3 regions of the Pseudomonas sp. GW822-FHT06D10 genome follow, and region 3 is predicted to be linked to each of the others. Evidence: riboswitches for the same ligand, from Rfam matches in the RefSeq annotation. Region 3 holds a riboswitch; each other region holds the start of a gene.
The links. Region 3 has a riboswitch for cobalamin ahead of cobW (cobalamin biosynthesis protein CobW). Riboswitches for the same ligand answer to the same signal wherever they lie in the genome.

Region 1 (5,175 bases), on a different contig from region 3:
GCACTGGCCGGCTCGCCTTCACCCAGTTGCGGGCGCTGATGCAGCTCACCGTGATAAATCGCTGCGCCACCCAGCTCCACTCCCAGGGCGCCCGCCCCGGCCGCCATCACCGGGCCAGCATTCGGGCTGTCCCAGGTCGGGCCCTGGCGGTGCCAGCACTTGAGTGCCAGCCGGGTCTTGCCCAGCAAGGCGTAAGTCAGGGCCACCAGGCGCGCGGGAATGTAATTGAGCAGGTCGTCAATCTTCGCCGCAGCCCAGCCAAAGCGTTCGAAGCGCTCGTTGCGGTAGCCCCACATCGCATCCAGGGTATTGCTCAGACGGTAGAGCACCACCCCGGGCGCGCCGGCCACGGCAAACCAGAACAGCGCGGCGAACACCGCGTCGCTGCCGTTTTCCAGCACCGATTCGGTGGCCGCGCGGGCCACTTCGGTGGCGTCCAGTTCACTGGTCTGGCGACTCACCAGAAACCCCACCCGGCGGCGCGCTTCTTCCAGATCGTCACTGCGCAACGCCTGGGCCACCGGCTCCACATGCTCGCCGAGGCTGCGCAGGCCCAAGGCGCAGTACAACGCCAGGATTTCCACCAGCCAGCCGACGTAGGGCAACCAGGACAGCGCTGTGGCCACCAGGGTCAGGGGCACCACCGCCAGCACCCAGGCGGTGACGCCATGGCTGCGCCAGCCACGGCCGGCGGAGTTGAAACGTTGCTCGATACGATCGGCCACACGGCCGAACGCCACCAGCGGATGCCAGCGCCTGGGTTCGCCCAGCAGCGCATCCAGCGCGACCCCGGCGACACTCAGCAAGGCCACACTCATTGACTCACTCCCCAGTAATTCTCATACAACAACTCACTCAGCGGCCGCGGTTGCGCCCAGCCTTCCAGGGCCAGCATCGGCGCCGGGTAGAATTCGGTGACCGGGCCCAGGCACAGCACGGCCACGGGCTTGGCACCTGCCGGCAGCCCCAGCAGATCGGCCAGGGCCTGAGGATCGAACAAAGACACCCACCCCATTCCCAAGCCTTCGCTGCGGGCCGCCAGCCACAGGTTCTGGATGGCGCAGGACAGGGACGCCAGGTCCATCTCCGGCAGGGTCCGACGGCCGAAGATGTGTCGTTCGCGGTCATCCATCAAGGCGGCCACCAGCACCTCGGCACAATCGTTGATGCCTTCGACCTTGAGCTTCATGAACTCGTCGGAACGCTCACCCAGGGCTTGGGCGGTGCGCACCCGCTCCACCTCCACCAACTGCTGGATGTGCTTGCGCAACAGGCGGTCGCTGATGCGAATAAAACGCCAGGGCTGCATCAACCCGACACTGGGCGCCTGATGCGCTGCTTCCAGCAAGCGCCGCAACACTGCCGGCTCGACACTGCCACCCGCGAAATGACGCATGTCGCGGCGCTCGGCGATGGCCCGGTAGACCCCCTCGCGCTGCGCCTCAGAGAACCCCTGCTCACTCACCCGCCACGCCCTCGGCTAAAACCGGCTCAACAGGCGCGCCCGGCGCAAACAACGCCGCCACCGCCGCCGGATTGGACGGGAAATAGAAGTGCACATAAGAGGCCGTCATCCGTCCCTGGCGATACACCGCTTCCGCGCCGCGCCCGCCGTTGGGGCTGAGCCCACGGGCGATGGGCAGCAGCTCGGTGCTGGTCAGGGAATGGTGATAGGTGTGGCCGCGCAGACTGCCTTCGGGCAAATCCACCGCCTGCAAGGCCAGTGCCGCCAGGCGCTTCTGCATTACCGCATCTCCGGGCAGCAGGCCCAGGAGCTCGGCACGCTGGCCTTCGACATCGGTCAGGGAGTCCAGCAGGTAGAGCATGCCGCCGCACTCGGCGAGCAGCGGCTTGCCGGCCGCGTGATGGGCACGAATGGCCTGCAGCATGCTGCTGTTGCGGGCCAGGGCCTGATGGTGCAATTCGGGATAGCCGCCGGGCAGGTACAGGCTGTCCGCGTCGGGCAGCTGGGTATCGTGGATCGGCGAGAAGAAGCTCAACTGCGCCCCCATGGCTCGCAACAGATCGAGGCTGGCGCCATAGGTGAAGGCAAACGCCTCGTCCCGCGCCACGGCAATCCGCACGCCCTTGAGCAGCGGCGCGCAAGCCACCGGCGTGGGTGCGGCAAAACTCACCGCTGGCGGCAGTTCCACCTGGCAACTGCTGGCCAGGGCCTCGGCGGCGGCATCCAGGCGCAGGTCCAGATCATTCAACTCGCTGGCCTGCACCAGCCCCAGATGGCGGCTGGGCAGCTCGATATCGGTTTCCCGGGACAAGGCGCCATACCAGCGCAAGCCTTCCGTCAGGCTGCCTTCCAGCAACTGCGCATGGCGCAGGGTACCAACCCGGTTGGCCAGCACCCCGGCAAACGGCAGGTCCGGCTGGTAGCGCGCCAGGCCCAAAGCCAGGGCGCCGAAGGTCTGGGCCATGGCGGTGCCATCGATCACCCCCAGCACCGGCACGCCGAAATGCCGCGCCAGATCGGCGCTGGAAGGGGTGCCATCGAACAGGCCCATGACCCCTTCGATCAGAATCAGGTCGGCCTCTCCCGCCGCCTCCCAGAGCAGACGGCGGCTTTCCTGCTCGCCCACCATCCACATGTCCAACTGGTACACCGCGGCACCACTGGCGCGCTCAAGAATCATCGGGTCGAGAAAATCCGGGCCGCACTTGAAGACCCGGACCTTGCGCCCCTGGTTGCGGTGCAAGCGGGCCAGGGCCGCGGTCACCGTGGTCTTGCCCTGGCCGGAAGCCGGTGCGGCGATCAACACTGCCGGGCAATGACGAACATCAGTCATGAATTCACGCTCACAGCTCGACACCTTTCTGCGCCTTGATCCCGGCCTGGAAGGCGTGCTTGACCATGCCCATCTCGGTCACGGTATCGGCCAGCTCGATCATCTCCGGCTTGGCGCCGCGACCGGTCACTACCACATGCTGCATGGGCGGACGGGCCTGCAGGTCACTGAGCACCTGATCCAGGTCCAGGTAGCCGTGCTTGAGGGCAATGTTCAGCTCGTCGAGCACCACCAGGCCAATATCCGGGTTGCTCAGCAACTCCCTGGAAACCGCCCAGGCGGCTTCAGCCGCAGCGATATCGCGCTGGCGATCCTGGGTTTCCCAAGTAAAGCCTTCGCCCATCACGTGAAAGCGCACCTGCTCGGGGAAACGCCGGAAGAACAGTTCTTCGCCGGTGCTGTTACGCCCCTTGATGAACTGCACCACGCCACACTGCATGCCGTGGCCCATGGACCGCGCCAGCATGCCGAAGGCCGAGCTGCTCTTGCCCTTGCCGTTGCCGGTCAATACCAGCAGCAGGCCGCATTCGTTGGGCGAGTTGGCAATGCGTTCATCGATCACGGCTTTTTTGCGCAACATGCGCGCCAGATGGCGCTCGTCACGATCGGGGGATTCACTCATGGGGCAGCTCTCCGTTGGGGCTGGGGAACGGGGGGCAGGGAAAAGGAACAGACGGCGCTAGCCTGGCATCGCCCACCGTGATGCCGTTGGATGGATCAGGCCGGTCTCCGGGCTCATGAGCGGCATGGCTGCCGGACTGCGCGCCTTCCCGTGTCATTGACACAGTGGCGTCAGGCGCAGTCTTGACTCATCTACCGTTGCGGGGGCAGCGCCGGAATCGTCGTCGGCTCCATCACTGGAACAGACCCTGACCGGCTTCCCTGTTTCACTCTGTCGGCCACGGGCCACAGAGCACCTGAAACAAGTCGCGAAGGTTAGAGGGTTGGGGGTGGAGCGTCAATTAAAGCCGGCCGTCGCCCCCAGCACAAAACTGCACTGCATCAATAAACTGACGCCAATCTTGTGCCACACTCAGAGCAATGATATCAAATAGCCACTTTTCAGCGCCCCAGGCGCCAACCACACAACAATAAGGGGTGAGTTCGATGCAAGGCATGATCATCAGCAATCCGAAGCTGGAATTCCTGCGCCCGATGCTGGAACGCTGGTTCGATTGCATCGATCGCTACAACGCGGTTCGCGGCGATAACGAAACGCCCTACTGGTTCGACGAGCAGGCCAATCTCGGGCTGCTCAGCGCGTCGGCCTGGATGGCCGAGATGGTCAGCCTGGAACACAGCCCCAGCAGGAAACAGCAGGAAGAAGGTGCGCGCAACGCCCGCACCGACCTGTACCTGGCCACCAAGGAAGAGCGCGCCTACATCCACGCCACCCAGCGCTGGCCAAGGGTCAACAGCCTGAACCTGACCCAGGCACTGCTGGACGTTGCCCAGGATGCAAAAAAGATCAGCTACGCCAGCGACCTGAGACTGGGTTGCCTGTTCGTTGCCCCACAAAAATCCCAGCACAGCGCTACGCCGGAAGAGCTCCAGGACATGCTCGACGAACTGCAGAAAGAGCACTGCTGCGCCGTGGCCTGGTACTTCCCCTACGCGTATCGCAAGCTGCACAACGAGGCCGGCCACTACCACCCGGGCGTCGCCGTGCTCTTCAAGGAGGCCCGCTGATCAGGCGGAACCATCGACTGGCTATGCTTCTCTATGACTACGACGTCCGTGCACTCATAGGGAAATTCGCATGCTCAAGCTTCAGCACAGCCTACTGATCGCCATCGCCGCCGGCCTCGCCGCCTGCGGCGAAACTTCCAGCCTGCAGGTGTCCGACGGCACCGGCCCCAACCCCAAGCTGCCGGAACCCAACCCGACGCTGATCCCCACGGTCAACATCGCCCCCGCCATCGGCTGGCCGCAAGGCGCAAAACCCCAGGCCGCGGCCGGCACCCAGGTCAAGGCTTTCGCCGAGAACCTCGACCATCCACGCTGGCTCTACGTCCTGCCCAATGGCGATGTGCTGGTGGCGGAAACCAACGCCCCGCCCAAACCGGATGACAGCCAGGGCATTCGCGGCTGGATCGCCGGCAAGGTCATGGGCCGTGCCGGGGCGGCCGTGCCCAGCGCCAACCGCATCACCCTGCTAAGGGACCAGGATCACGATGGCGTGGCGGAGACCCGCACAGTGTTTCTGGAGAACCTCAATTCGCCCTTTGGCATGACTCTGGTGGGCAATGACCTGTATGTGGCCGATACCGACAAGCTACTGCGCTTTCCCTACCAGAGCGGCGACACCCAGATCAGCGCAGCCGCCACCAAGGTGGTCGACCTGCCCGGCGGCACCCTCAACCATCACTGGACCAAG
Region 2 (5,175 bases), on a different contig from region 3:
CCTCGGCTTCGATGCCATCTCCACGCTCGCCGAAGAGGTCAAGGGCGACCCGGGCCGCAGCGTCGGCCGCGCCGCGCTGATCACCCTGGTGGTGATGGGCGCGATCTTCGTGGTACAGACCTGGATCGCCACCGACCTGGCCGCCGGCATGGGCTTCAAGTCCGCCGACACCGCCTTCTATGAAATCGCCGAACTGGCCGCCGGCAGCTGGCTGGCGACCCTCACCGGGGTGGCCACGGCGCTGGCCTGGGGCGTGGCGGTGGCCATCACCTCGCAGGCCGCGGTATCGCGCCTGCTGTTCGGCATGGCCCGCGACGGCAAGCTGCCCAAGGTGCTGGCCAAGGTCCACCCCAAGCACAACACCCCGCACATCAGCATCTACCTGGTGGCGGTGCTGTCGCTGCTGATCTGCTACCTGTTCATCAACTCGGTGGACACCCTGACCTCCCTGGTCAACTTCGGCGCCCTGAGCGGCTTCATGCTGCTGCACATCACCGTGATCAATTTCTACTGGCGCCGGCAGAAGTCCGGCCAGGTGGTGCGCCACCTGATCTGCCCGGTGATCGGCTTCGTGATCGTCAGCGCCATCATGTACAACATGGGCGTGGATGCGCAGAAACTCGGCGCCATCTGGATCCTTGCCGGGCTGGTCTACCTGTTCCTGCTGAACAAGCTGGGCAGCGGTGCCGCCCTGCCCGACCCGCTCAAGCACTAGTTGCACCCGCGCGGCGCCCCAGGGCGTCGCGCCAACCCCGGCGCTGCCAGCAAGAGCGGCCCGGGGACTGGCCGCCGGATGCCGCGGCCATGGAACTGCGTGGTAACCGACAGTGATGTCTGGCCAGTGCCTGCCCCCCGGGGCAAGCGGCCCTTGATACAGGAGTACACCCATGCTGGCCTTGCGTCCGGTGGCGTTATCCGATCTGCCCCAACTGCGGCGCCTGGCCCGCGAACGTCTGCTGGGCGTGACCTCCCTGGTGGATGACGAAACCTGCCTGCGGGACAAGATCCTCGATTCCCTGGCCTCCTTCGCCAAGAGCGAGGCCAGCCAGGGCCCGGAGAACTATTTCCTGGTGCTCGAGGACCTCGACAGTGGCCAGTTGCGCGGCTGCTCGGACATCCTCGCCACTGCCGGTTTTGCCAGCCCGTTCTACAGCCTGCGCAACCGCCCGTTCATCAGCAGTTCCCGGGAGCTGAACATCCAGCACGGGGTGCCCACCCTGTCGCTATGCCACGACCTCAGCGAACAGACCCTGCTGCGCAGCTTCCATGTCGACCCGCCGCTGGGCGGTACGCCACTGGCCCAGCTCACCTCCCGCGGGCGGTTGCTGTTCATCGCCGCCCACCCCCGGCGCTTCGCCGACAGCTGCATCAGCGAGATCGTCGGCTACAGCGACGCCAACGGCGAGTCGCCGTTCTGGCAAGCCGTGGGCCAGCACTTCTTCGACCTGCCCTATGTCGAGGCCGAGCGCCTGTGCGCCCTGCAGGGCCGCGGCTTTCTCGCCGAACTGATGCCCCAGTACCCGCTGTACATCCCGATGCTGGCGCAGGCGGCCCAGGACTGCATCGGCCAGGTTCACCCGGATGCCCGGGAGGCCTGCCAGATCCTGATCGACGAAGGCTTCGCGCCGACCCAGTACGTCGACCTGTTCGATGCCGGGCCGACCCTGCAGGGGCGCAGCCACCAACTGCGCTCGATCGCCCAGAGCCGGGTCGCCACCAGCTACCCCAGCCCCCAGAGCGGCCAGGGCCAGCAGTGGCTGCTGAGCAACGAGCGGCTGCAGGGCTTTCGCGCCATAGTCGCGGCGCTGGACACCGCCCCGAGCGCTGAAATCGGCCTCGACCCGGCCATGTTCCAGGCCCTGCAACTGGTGCCGGGCGAGCCGGTACGGAGCGTTGCCTTATGAACCGGCCCCTGTTGCCCCCCTGCCCGGCGTCATTGCCAGGAGCCCGCCAATGATCGTCCGTCCGATCCGCGTCACCGATCTGCCGGCGGTCTTGAGCCTGCTCGAAGGCAGCTGTCGCGAACTGAACAACCTGTCCACCGACCCCGAGCGCCTGGCCCATCGGGTGCGCTGGGCGCAGCGAGCCTTCGCCAACCAGGTGGAGCGGGCCGATGCCGACTACCTGTTCGTCATGGAAGATGACGAGCAGCAGGTGATCGGGGTCTGCGGCCTGAGCGGCGCCATCGGCCTGCGCGAGCCCTGCTACAACTACCGGGTCGGCACCACCCACGGCAGCGCCCCGGTGCTGGGCATCGAAAAGCACATCCCGACCCTGTTCCTGTGCAACGAGATGACCGGGCAGTCGCTGCTGTGCTCGCTGTTCCTGCGCCGCGATCACCGCCAGGGCTACACCGGCCGCCTGCTGTCCACCGCGCGCCTGCTGTTTGTCGCCGAATTCCCCCGGCTGTTCGGCGACAAGCTGGTGGCCGAACTGCGCGGCCAGCTCGACAGCCAGGGCCGCTCGCCGTTCTGGGACAGCCTGGGGCGGCACTTCTTCAAGATGGGTTTCCAGCAGGCCAATCGCCTGTCCAGCCACGGCAGTAAATCCTTCATCGCCGAACTGATGCCGCGCCAGCCGCTGTATACCTGCCTGCTCAGCCCCCAGGCACAGGCCGCCATCGGCCAGGCCCACGTCAGCACCGAACAGGCGGTGAGCATCCTGCGCGACGAAGGCTTCAGCCATCAGGGCTGCATCGACATCTTCGATGGCGGGCCGCTGATCGAGGCCGAGGTGGCGAAGATCCGCAGCGTGCGCGAAAGCCAGACCCTGCCCCTGCTGGTGGGCACTCCGGACGCACAGGCGCCGGTGTGGCTGATCCACAACCGGCGCCTGGAAAGCTGCCGCATCACCGCCACCCCCGGGCGCCTGGTTTCGGGTTGCCTGCTGGTGGACCGGCTGACCGCCAAGCGCCTGCAACTGCAGCCAGGCGACTCGGTACGGGCGGTGCCGCTGCTGGCCTGCGAGTCACGCACGGCCCTGCACGCACAGCGGCACCTGGCCCCGCAAAGCGCCCTGCTCCTGTAGCCGCTGCCGCAGGCTCGGGCCGCGTTCGGAAGCACGGCCCGCAGGGGCGCGAAATCTCAAGACCGCTGAGGCGCTCGACATGAGACTGCCAAGCAAGGCCCTGCGGGCCTTTGTGCAGCCTCGCGGGCTCGGCAGCGGCTACAGAGGCGTCAGGGCGATGAATCCGGTAACACCTGGCGGCAGGCGCAACGTTGACGAACGCCGGGGCGGATGTTCATATGCCGCCCAGTTTCAGGTGCCTCCTGCCGCCGTGCAGGAGGTGAAACGGGAAACCGGTGCGCCCCTTTTCGGGCAAGTCCGGTGCTGCCCCCGCAACGGTAAGCGAGTGCTGCATTCAACAGGCCACTGTACCCAAGGTATGGGAAGGCGAATGCCGCCAGACTCGCAAGCCCGGAGACCGGCCTGTGACGTCTGTTTGGCAATCCTGCGGTGGGCGGGCATGGGCCGGTATGGTCGCGTGCCCGTGGCCGATACCCTCTCCTGCGTGCTTCCCGAAGACACTTTCGAGAAGACCAACAATGACAACACCTGACACTTTCCTTGCACGCGACTGGCGTGCACCTCGCCGCACCATGAGCGGCGCCCTGCTCGGCTGCCTGTTCAGCCCCCTGCTGCTGGCGGACGACAGCCCCCTGACGCTGGACCGGCAATTTGTTTCCGCCCCCTCGGTGGAGTCCACCACGGTGGCCGAAATGGCCCGGTACGGCAGCAAGGTGGAGATCATCGACCGCCAGCAGATCGAACGCGCCGGCCCCAGCAGCGACATCACCCGGGTCCTGCAGATGTACGTGCCGGGGCTGTATGTGGCGCCCAAGAATGGCCCCTTCGACTACGGCACCTACTCCCTGCTGGGCGGGCGCAACGACGACACCCTGATCCTGCTGGACGGCGTGCGCCTGAACAACCGCCTGTACGGCGGCCTGTACCTGGATACCCTGCCGGCCAACGCCATCGAGCGCATCGAGGTGCTCAAGGGTGGCCAGAGCCTGCTGTTCGGTACACAGGCGGTGTCCGGGGTGATCAACATCGTCACCCGCAGCCCGCAGACCCGCGACGTCTCCGGCGAGGTCAACCTGGGCCTGGACAGTTTCATGGGCAGGAGCGGCGATGCCCGCGCCGAGCAGATCCTCAGCAACGGCCTGGGCGAGCTGGGGCTGTTGGCCTATGTCAGCCACAACGTCTCCGATGGCTACCAGCCATTTCGCAACAGCGCCTACAACGCCAACACCCGGGACAAGAAACGCGGCTATGAAGTGACCACCTTCGGCGCCAAGGCGATCCAGGGCCTTGGCGACGCTTCGCGGCTGGAACTGTTCTACCAGTACAGCGACGCCAACCTGGATTTCGCCCGCCCGGTGAACAACCGCAAAACCACCAACGACCGCATCCAGCAGATCGCCACCGCGACCTTCGAGCAGCGCCTGGGCGAAGGCTTCAGCTACTTCGTCAAGGGCCATGTCAACGACTGGGACACCCGCTACACCAGGATCGACAGCCTCGACGACGCCAGCCTCAAGGTGCGCAACCACAACGACTACTGGGGCTTCACCGACTGGGGCCTGCAGGCCGAGGGCAAGGCCGAGCTGGACGGCGGCCACGTGCTGGTATTGGGCACCGACAACCAGTGGTTCAAGGGCCAGGACGACGTGCTCAAGATCGACAACAAGCAGGCCCAGGCCAATGCCCTGTACACCCAGCTACGCCCGGTGTTCGACGCCCTGCCCGACTGGCACCCGAGCCTGGGCGTGCGCCACGAGAAAATCAGCGGCGGCGAGAGCGCCACCGTGGGCATGCTCACCTCGCTCTACGACCTGACGCCCCACTGGCAACTGCGCGGCCAGTACGGCAGCGCCTTCAAGCTGCCCAACGCCGAGCAGCTGTACGCCAACGAGGACTACGAAAAAGGCAACCCCGACCTCAAGCCGGAAAAGAGCCTCAATGCCGAGCTCGGCCTGGACTACAAGGGCAGCCTGCTGGCCGGCGAATTCAACGCCAGCGTCAGCGCCTTCCACCGCAAGATCGACGACCTGATCACCCTCGACGCCAACGATGTCTGGAGCAACGGCCAGGGCCGGATCAAGGTGCGCGGCATCGAACTCGACGGGCGCTGGCAGTTCAGCCCGCAATGGACCCTGCAGGCGGACATGA
Region 3 (5,175 bases):
GGTCGTTGACGATAAAGGGGTAGATGTTCGGCAACGGCCCCAGCAGCGCATCCGGCCAGCATTGCTCGGAAAGCCCCACGCCCTTGCCCGGTAGCCATTCCAGGTTACCGTGCTTGCCGACATGGATCAGCGCGTGGGCGCCGTAGGCCTGGCGCAGCCAGAAGTAGAACGCCAGGTAGCCATGGGGCGGCACCAGGTCCGGGTCGTGGTAGACCGCGCTGGGGTCCACCTGGTAACCCCGGGCCGGCTGGATACCGACGAAGGTCAGGCCAAAGCGCAGGCCGGCGATCATCATCCGCCCGTCGCGGCACATCGGGTCTTGCTGCGGTGTGCCCCAGCGCGCCAGCACCGCTTGGCGGTTGGCTTCGGGCAGGGCCTGGAACAGCGTCAGGTAGTCGGCCATGGCCAGGCTTTGCTGGCAGGGGCGCTGGTCCAGGCTGTCCAGGTCGTTGCTGACCCCGCCCAGCAACTGCTGGATCAACTCGGTGCCGCTGGCGGGCAGTTCGGCCGGCAGCGGATAGCCTTCGGCGTGCAGTGCCTTGAGGATGTTCAGCGCCGCTGCCGGGGTGTCCAGGCCCACGCCGTTGCCGATGCGCCCGTCCCGGGTCGGGTAGTTGGCCAGTACCAGGGCCACGCGCTTGTGGCCGTTGTCCAGGCGCCCCAGTTCGACCCAGCGCCGGGCCAGTTCGGCGACGAAATCCATGCGTTCGGGCTGGCCGCGATAGCAGACCACGTCCGACTGGCTGCGCTCGCTGCGCCAGGCCAGGTCCTTGAAGCTGATGGGCCGGCTGATGATGCGCCCGTCCAATTCCGGCAAGGCGATGTGCATGGCCAGGTCCCGCGGCCCCAGGCCTTGCTCACTGTCACGCCAGCCCGGTTCGTTGTCCTGGGCGCAGATCGCCTGGATCACCGGGATATTGCGGCGGAACGGCCGCAGGTGCGGGGCTTCGGGGCTGGACTGGGCAAAGCCGGTGGTATTGAGGATCACCCCGGCCGCGGTTTCATCCAGCCAGTCTTCCACCTGGCTCAGGCAGCCGGGCTCCTTGAGGCTGGCCACCGCTATCGGCAAGGGGTTGAGGCCCGCCGCCAGCAAGCGCTGGCAGAACAGGTCGATAAATCCGGTGTTGGCCGCCTGCAGGTGGGAGCGGTAGAACAGCAGCGCCGCCACGGCTTGCCCCGGCTGCCAGTCGGCCTGCCAGTCACTGAGGGCAGCCTGGCTTTTGTGCGGGTGGTAGATCGCCGTGCGTGGCAGGGCCTGCGGTTCGCTCCAGGGGTAGTCGCGCCCCAACAGGCCGCTGGCCAGGCAGCGGTAGAAATTCAGCGCGTTGTCGCGCCCGCCCTGGCGCAAAAACTGCCACAGGCGGTCGCGTTCGCCGGCAGCCACCGTGCTCAAGTCGCTGAGTTCCGGGTCCGGGCGGTCGTCCCCCGGCACCAGGATCAACTGCACCCCGCGCCTGGACAGCTCCACCAACTGCTCGACGCCGTAGCGCCAGTAGGCGATGCCACCGTGCAGGGAAATCAGGATGACCTTGGCGTGGCGCAGCACCTGGTCCACATACAGATCCACCGAGGCGTGGTTCTGCACCTGCATCGGATTGGCCAGGCGAAAGCTGGGGTAGTCCTCGGGCAATTGCTCGGCGGCGTCCGCCAGCAGCGCCAGGCTGGAATCGCCGCTGCACAGGATCACCAGCTCGGCGGGGGTTTGTCCCAGGTCGGCAATGTTGTCATCCGACACGAAACCGCCGGGCTGGGTCCTGAGCAGGTGCATGGCTTAGACGCTGAGGGCGGCGCGCAGTTGCGCTTCGAGCTGGGCGGCGTCCAGTTCCTGGCCGATCAGCACCAGACGCGTGGTACGGGCCTCGTCGGCGCCCCACTTGCGGTCGAAGTGCTTGTCGAAGCGCGTGCCCACGCCCTGGATCAGCAAACGCATCGGCTTGTTGGGGATCGCGGCAAAACCCTTGACCCGCAGGATGCCGTGCTTGACCACCAGTTGGGTCAGGGCGTCCAGCAGCAGGCTTTCGTCGGCCTGGGGCAGCTCGATGGAGATGGAATCGAAGGCGTCGTGATCGTGGTCGTCGTGATCGTCATCGCCGTCATGGTGATGGTCGTGGTGGCTGTGGCGGCCGTCGATGTGTTCCTCGGAACCGGCACCCAGGCCCAGCAGCACATCCAGGGGCAGGCGACCGCTGCTGGCTTCGATGACCTTGACCGCCGACGGCAGCTCCTCGGCCACTTCCAGGCGCACCTTGGCCAGGTCTTCGGGGCTGATCAGGTCGGTCTTGTTGAGGATCACCAGGTCGGCGCTGGACAGCTGGTCGGCGAACAGCTCATGCAGCGGCGATTCGTGGTCCAGGTTGGGGTCGAGCTTGCGCTGGGCGTCCACTTGATCGGGGAAGGCGGCGAAGGTGCCGGCGGCCACGGCCGGGCTGTCGACCACGGTGATCACCGCATCGACGGTGCAGGCACTGCGGATTTCCGGCCACTGGAAGGCCTGGACCAGAGGCTTGGGCAGCGCCAGGCCGGAGGTCTCGATGAGGATGTGGTCCAGGTCGCCACGGCGCGCCACCAGTTCGCGCATCACCGGGAAGAACTCCTCCTGCACGGTGCAGCACAGGCAACCGTTGGCCAGCTCGTAGACTCGGCCGCTGGCCTCTTCCTCGGTGCAGCCGATGGCGCATTGCTTGAGGATTTCGCCGTCGATGCCCAGCTCGCCGAATTCGTTGACGATCACCGCAATGCGCCGGCCCTGGGCATTGTCCAGCATGTGCCGCAACAGGGTGGTTTTGCCCGAGCCGAGGAAGCCGGTGACGATGGTGACGGGAAGTTTGGCCAGTGTTTTCATCGGATGCCCTTTGGCAAAAGGAGGCGGGCAAACGGGACGAGAACCACAACGCCGGGCGCGCGGAGATTTCGCCACCGGATCACCCCGCCCGGTTGTAGTGAGAATCTTGGATCGAGGCAGGTCTCCTGGCTGAGGGCTTGCCAGTCGTCGGACCGGCGATTGCTGCGCCTTCCCACCGGCGTCGTCGACGCCCATGCAGTGGCCTTGCAGCAATCGAACCCTTCACAGTTGCGGGGGCAGCCGCGGCATCGACCGCGTTCCCTTCTTAGCTTCGACCCGTGGCCGAAGAACCTCGAAAGCGCAAGGCTACGCAGAGCCAGGGGGACGGTCAATCGACAATGCGCCCGTAGCAGCCGGCTTGCCGGCGAAAGAGCCATTGAACCTTGCACCAGCGCGGCGCACACCTGCGCAGCGGTCACGGCAATTGACGCCCCTGCCCCGCCCATGATCTCCTACACACCTTGTTACGGGTGCCCTTTACAGGGTGAAACGGGAAACCGGTGAATCACGTGCTTAACTAAAAAGCCGTGGCCAGTCCGGTGCTGCCCCCGCAACGGTAAGCGAGCGAAGTGTCAGATCCACTGTGCCAAGGCATGGGAAGGCGACACTTGCCGGTACGGCATGACACAGCCCTGCCCCTCGCAAGCCCGGAGACCGGCCCGCAACACTTACATAACAACCCGCGGTGGGCGGGCGCTGTTGCAAACCCTGCGTGGCCATCACGCGGGGTTTTCCTGCGCCTCTACCCCGCTGACACTCCAGAGGGAAGCGCCATGTCGATCATCAGCAGCACCAGCCACTCCGCCAGCACGACCTCCACCCTGAGCCAGCGCCTGGTGGCCGCCATCGGCGCCTCGATCCTCGGCGCGTGCCTGGTGTACTTCGCCGGCTTCTCCCACATCGAGGCGGTGCACAACGCGGCCCACGACACCCGCCACAGCGCCGCCTTCCCTTGCCATTGAGACCTGCCGACATGATCAAGCGTATCGCGCAAACCGCAGGTTTCACCGGCCTCTTGGCCGCCCTGCTGCTGACCCTGCTGCAAAGCTTCTGGGTCGCCCCGCTGATCCTGCAGGCGGAAACCTATGAAAAGGCCCCCGCGGCCGAAGTCCATGAGCACGCCGAAGGCGCCATGGCCGCCCACAGCCACGATGCCGAAGCCTGGGAGCCGGAAGACGGTTGGCAGCGCGTGCTGTCCACCACCGGAGGCAACCTGGTGGTGGCCGTGGGCTTCGCCCTGATGCTGGCCGGCCTCTACACCCTGCGCGCGCCGAACCGCACGTCCCAGGGCCTGCTCTGGGGCCTGGCCGGCTATGCCACCTTCTGCCTGGCGCCGACCCTGGGCCTGCCGCCGGAACTGCCGGGCACCGCCGCAGCCGACCTGGCACAGCGGCAGATCTGGTGGGTCGGCACCGCCGCCTCCACCGCTGTGGGCATTGCCCTGATCGTGTTCGCCCGCAACTGGCTGCTGAAGGTCCTGGGCGCGGCCATCATCGCCGTACCCCACGTGATCGGCGCGCCGCAGCCGGAAGTGCATTCGATGCTGGCCCCGGAAGAACTGGAAGCGCAATTCAAGATCGCCTCGCAACTGACCAATGCGGCCTTCTGGCTGGCCCTCGGGCTGATCAGCGCCTGGTTGTTCCGGCGCAAGAGCGCGGGCCAGTACTCGGCATGATCGAAGTGAGCGCAGCGCCGACCCTGGTGGTCGGCCTGGGCTGCCAGAAAGGCTGCCCGGTGACCACGCTGCGCGCCTTGCTCGACCAGGTCCTGGCGGCGCACCAGTGGCAGGCCCGGCAGGTCCTGGCCCTGGCCAGCATCGACCTCAAGCGCAACGAACCCGGCCTGCTGCAACTGGCGGAGCAACTGCAACTGCCGCTGACCTGTTTCAGCAGCGGCCAGCTCGCCCCCTTTGCCCTGCGCCTGAGCCACCGTTCACAGATCGCCTTCGAACGTACCGGCTGCTACGGCGTGGCCGAAAGTGCTGCCCTGGCCCTGGCCGAACAGCTGTCACCCGGCCCGGCCACACTGCTTGTTCCCCGGCAAAAATACGCCCAGGCCACCCTGGCATTGGTCGCCGCCCGGTAGAATCCCCGATAATCCCCACCTTCGATCATGAGCAATCTTCATCTGAAGCACGGCTCCCGACCTTTTTTCACAGGACACAGCCATGACTGTCTATTTCATCGGCGCCGGCCCCGGCGACCCGGAACTGATCACCGTCAAGGGCCAGCGCCTGATCCATCGTTGCCCGGTGATCATCTACGCCGGCTCCCTGGTCCCCCAGGCAGTGCTCGACGGGCACCGCGCGGAGCGGGTGATCAATAGCGCCGAAC

Region 1: another riboswitch for cobalamin. It lies ahead of cobO (cob(I)yrinic acid a,c-diamide adenosyltransferase); the one in region 3 lies ahead of cobW (cobalamin biosynthesis protein CobW).
Region 2: another riboswitch for cobalamin. It lies ahead of AC1RL5_RS16210 (TonB-dependent receptor plug domain-containing protein); the one in region 3 lies ahead of cobW (cobalamin biosynthesis protein CobW).

What each region holds. Positions count from the first base shown of each region.
Region 1 covers NZ_JBXALN010000006.1:413,077-418,251, reverse strand. Annotated here, with positions in the region: gene cbiB (adenosylcobinamide-phosphate synthase CbiB) at 1-818, opposite strand, end outside; gene bluB (5,6-dimethylbenzimidazole synthase) at 815-1,465, opposite strand; gene AC1RL5_RS22595 (cobyrinic acid a,c-diamide synthase CobB) at 1,458-2,798, opposite strand; gene cobO (cob(I)yrinic acid a,c-diamide adenosyltransferase) at 2,809-3,420, opposite strand; cobalamin riboswitch at 3,502-3,734, opposite strand; gene AC1RL5_RS22585 (hypothetical protein) at 3,906-4,487, shown strand; gene AC1RL5_RS22580 (PQQ-dependent sugar dehydrogenase) at 4,558-5,175, shown strand, end outside.
Region 2 covers NZ_JBXALN010000004.1:506,662-511,836, forward strand. Annotated here, with positions in the region: gene AC1RL5_RS16195 (APC family permease) at 1-715, shown strand, start outside; gene AC1RL5_RS16200 (arginine N-succinyltransferase) at 888-1,904, shown strand; gene AC1RL5_RS16205 (arginine N-succinyltransferase) at 1,954-3,027, shown strand; cobalamin riboswitch at 3,244-3,447, shown strand; gene AC1RL5_RS16210 (TonB-dependent receptor plug domain-containing protein) at 3,600-5,175, shown strand, end outside.
Region 3 covers NZ_JBXALN010000001.1:198,675-203,849, reverse strand. Annotated here, with positions in the region: gene cobN (cobaltochelatase subunit CobN) at 1-1,768, opposite strand, end outside; gene cobW (cobalamin biosynthesis protein CobW) at 1,772-2,842, opposite strand; cobalamin riboswitch at 2,941-3,152, opposite strand; cobalamin riboswitch at 3,294-3,519, shown strand; gene AC1RL5_RS00970 (CbtB domain-containing protein) at 3,616-3,804, shown strand; gene AC1RL5_RS00965 (CbtA family protein) at 3,816-4,517, shown strand; gene AC1RL5_RS00960 (cobalamin biosynthesis protein) at 4,514-4,927, shown strand; gene cobM (precorrin-4 C(11)-methyltransferase) at 5,010-5,175, shown strand, end outside.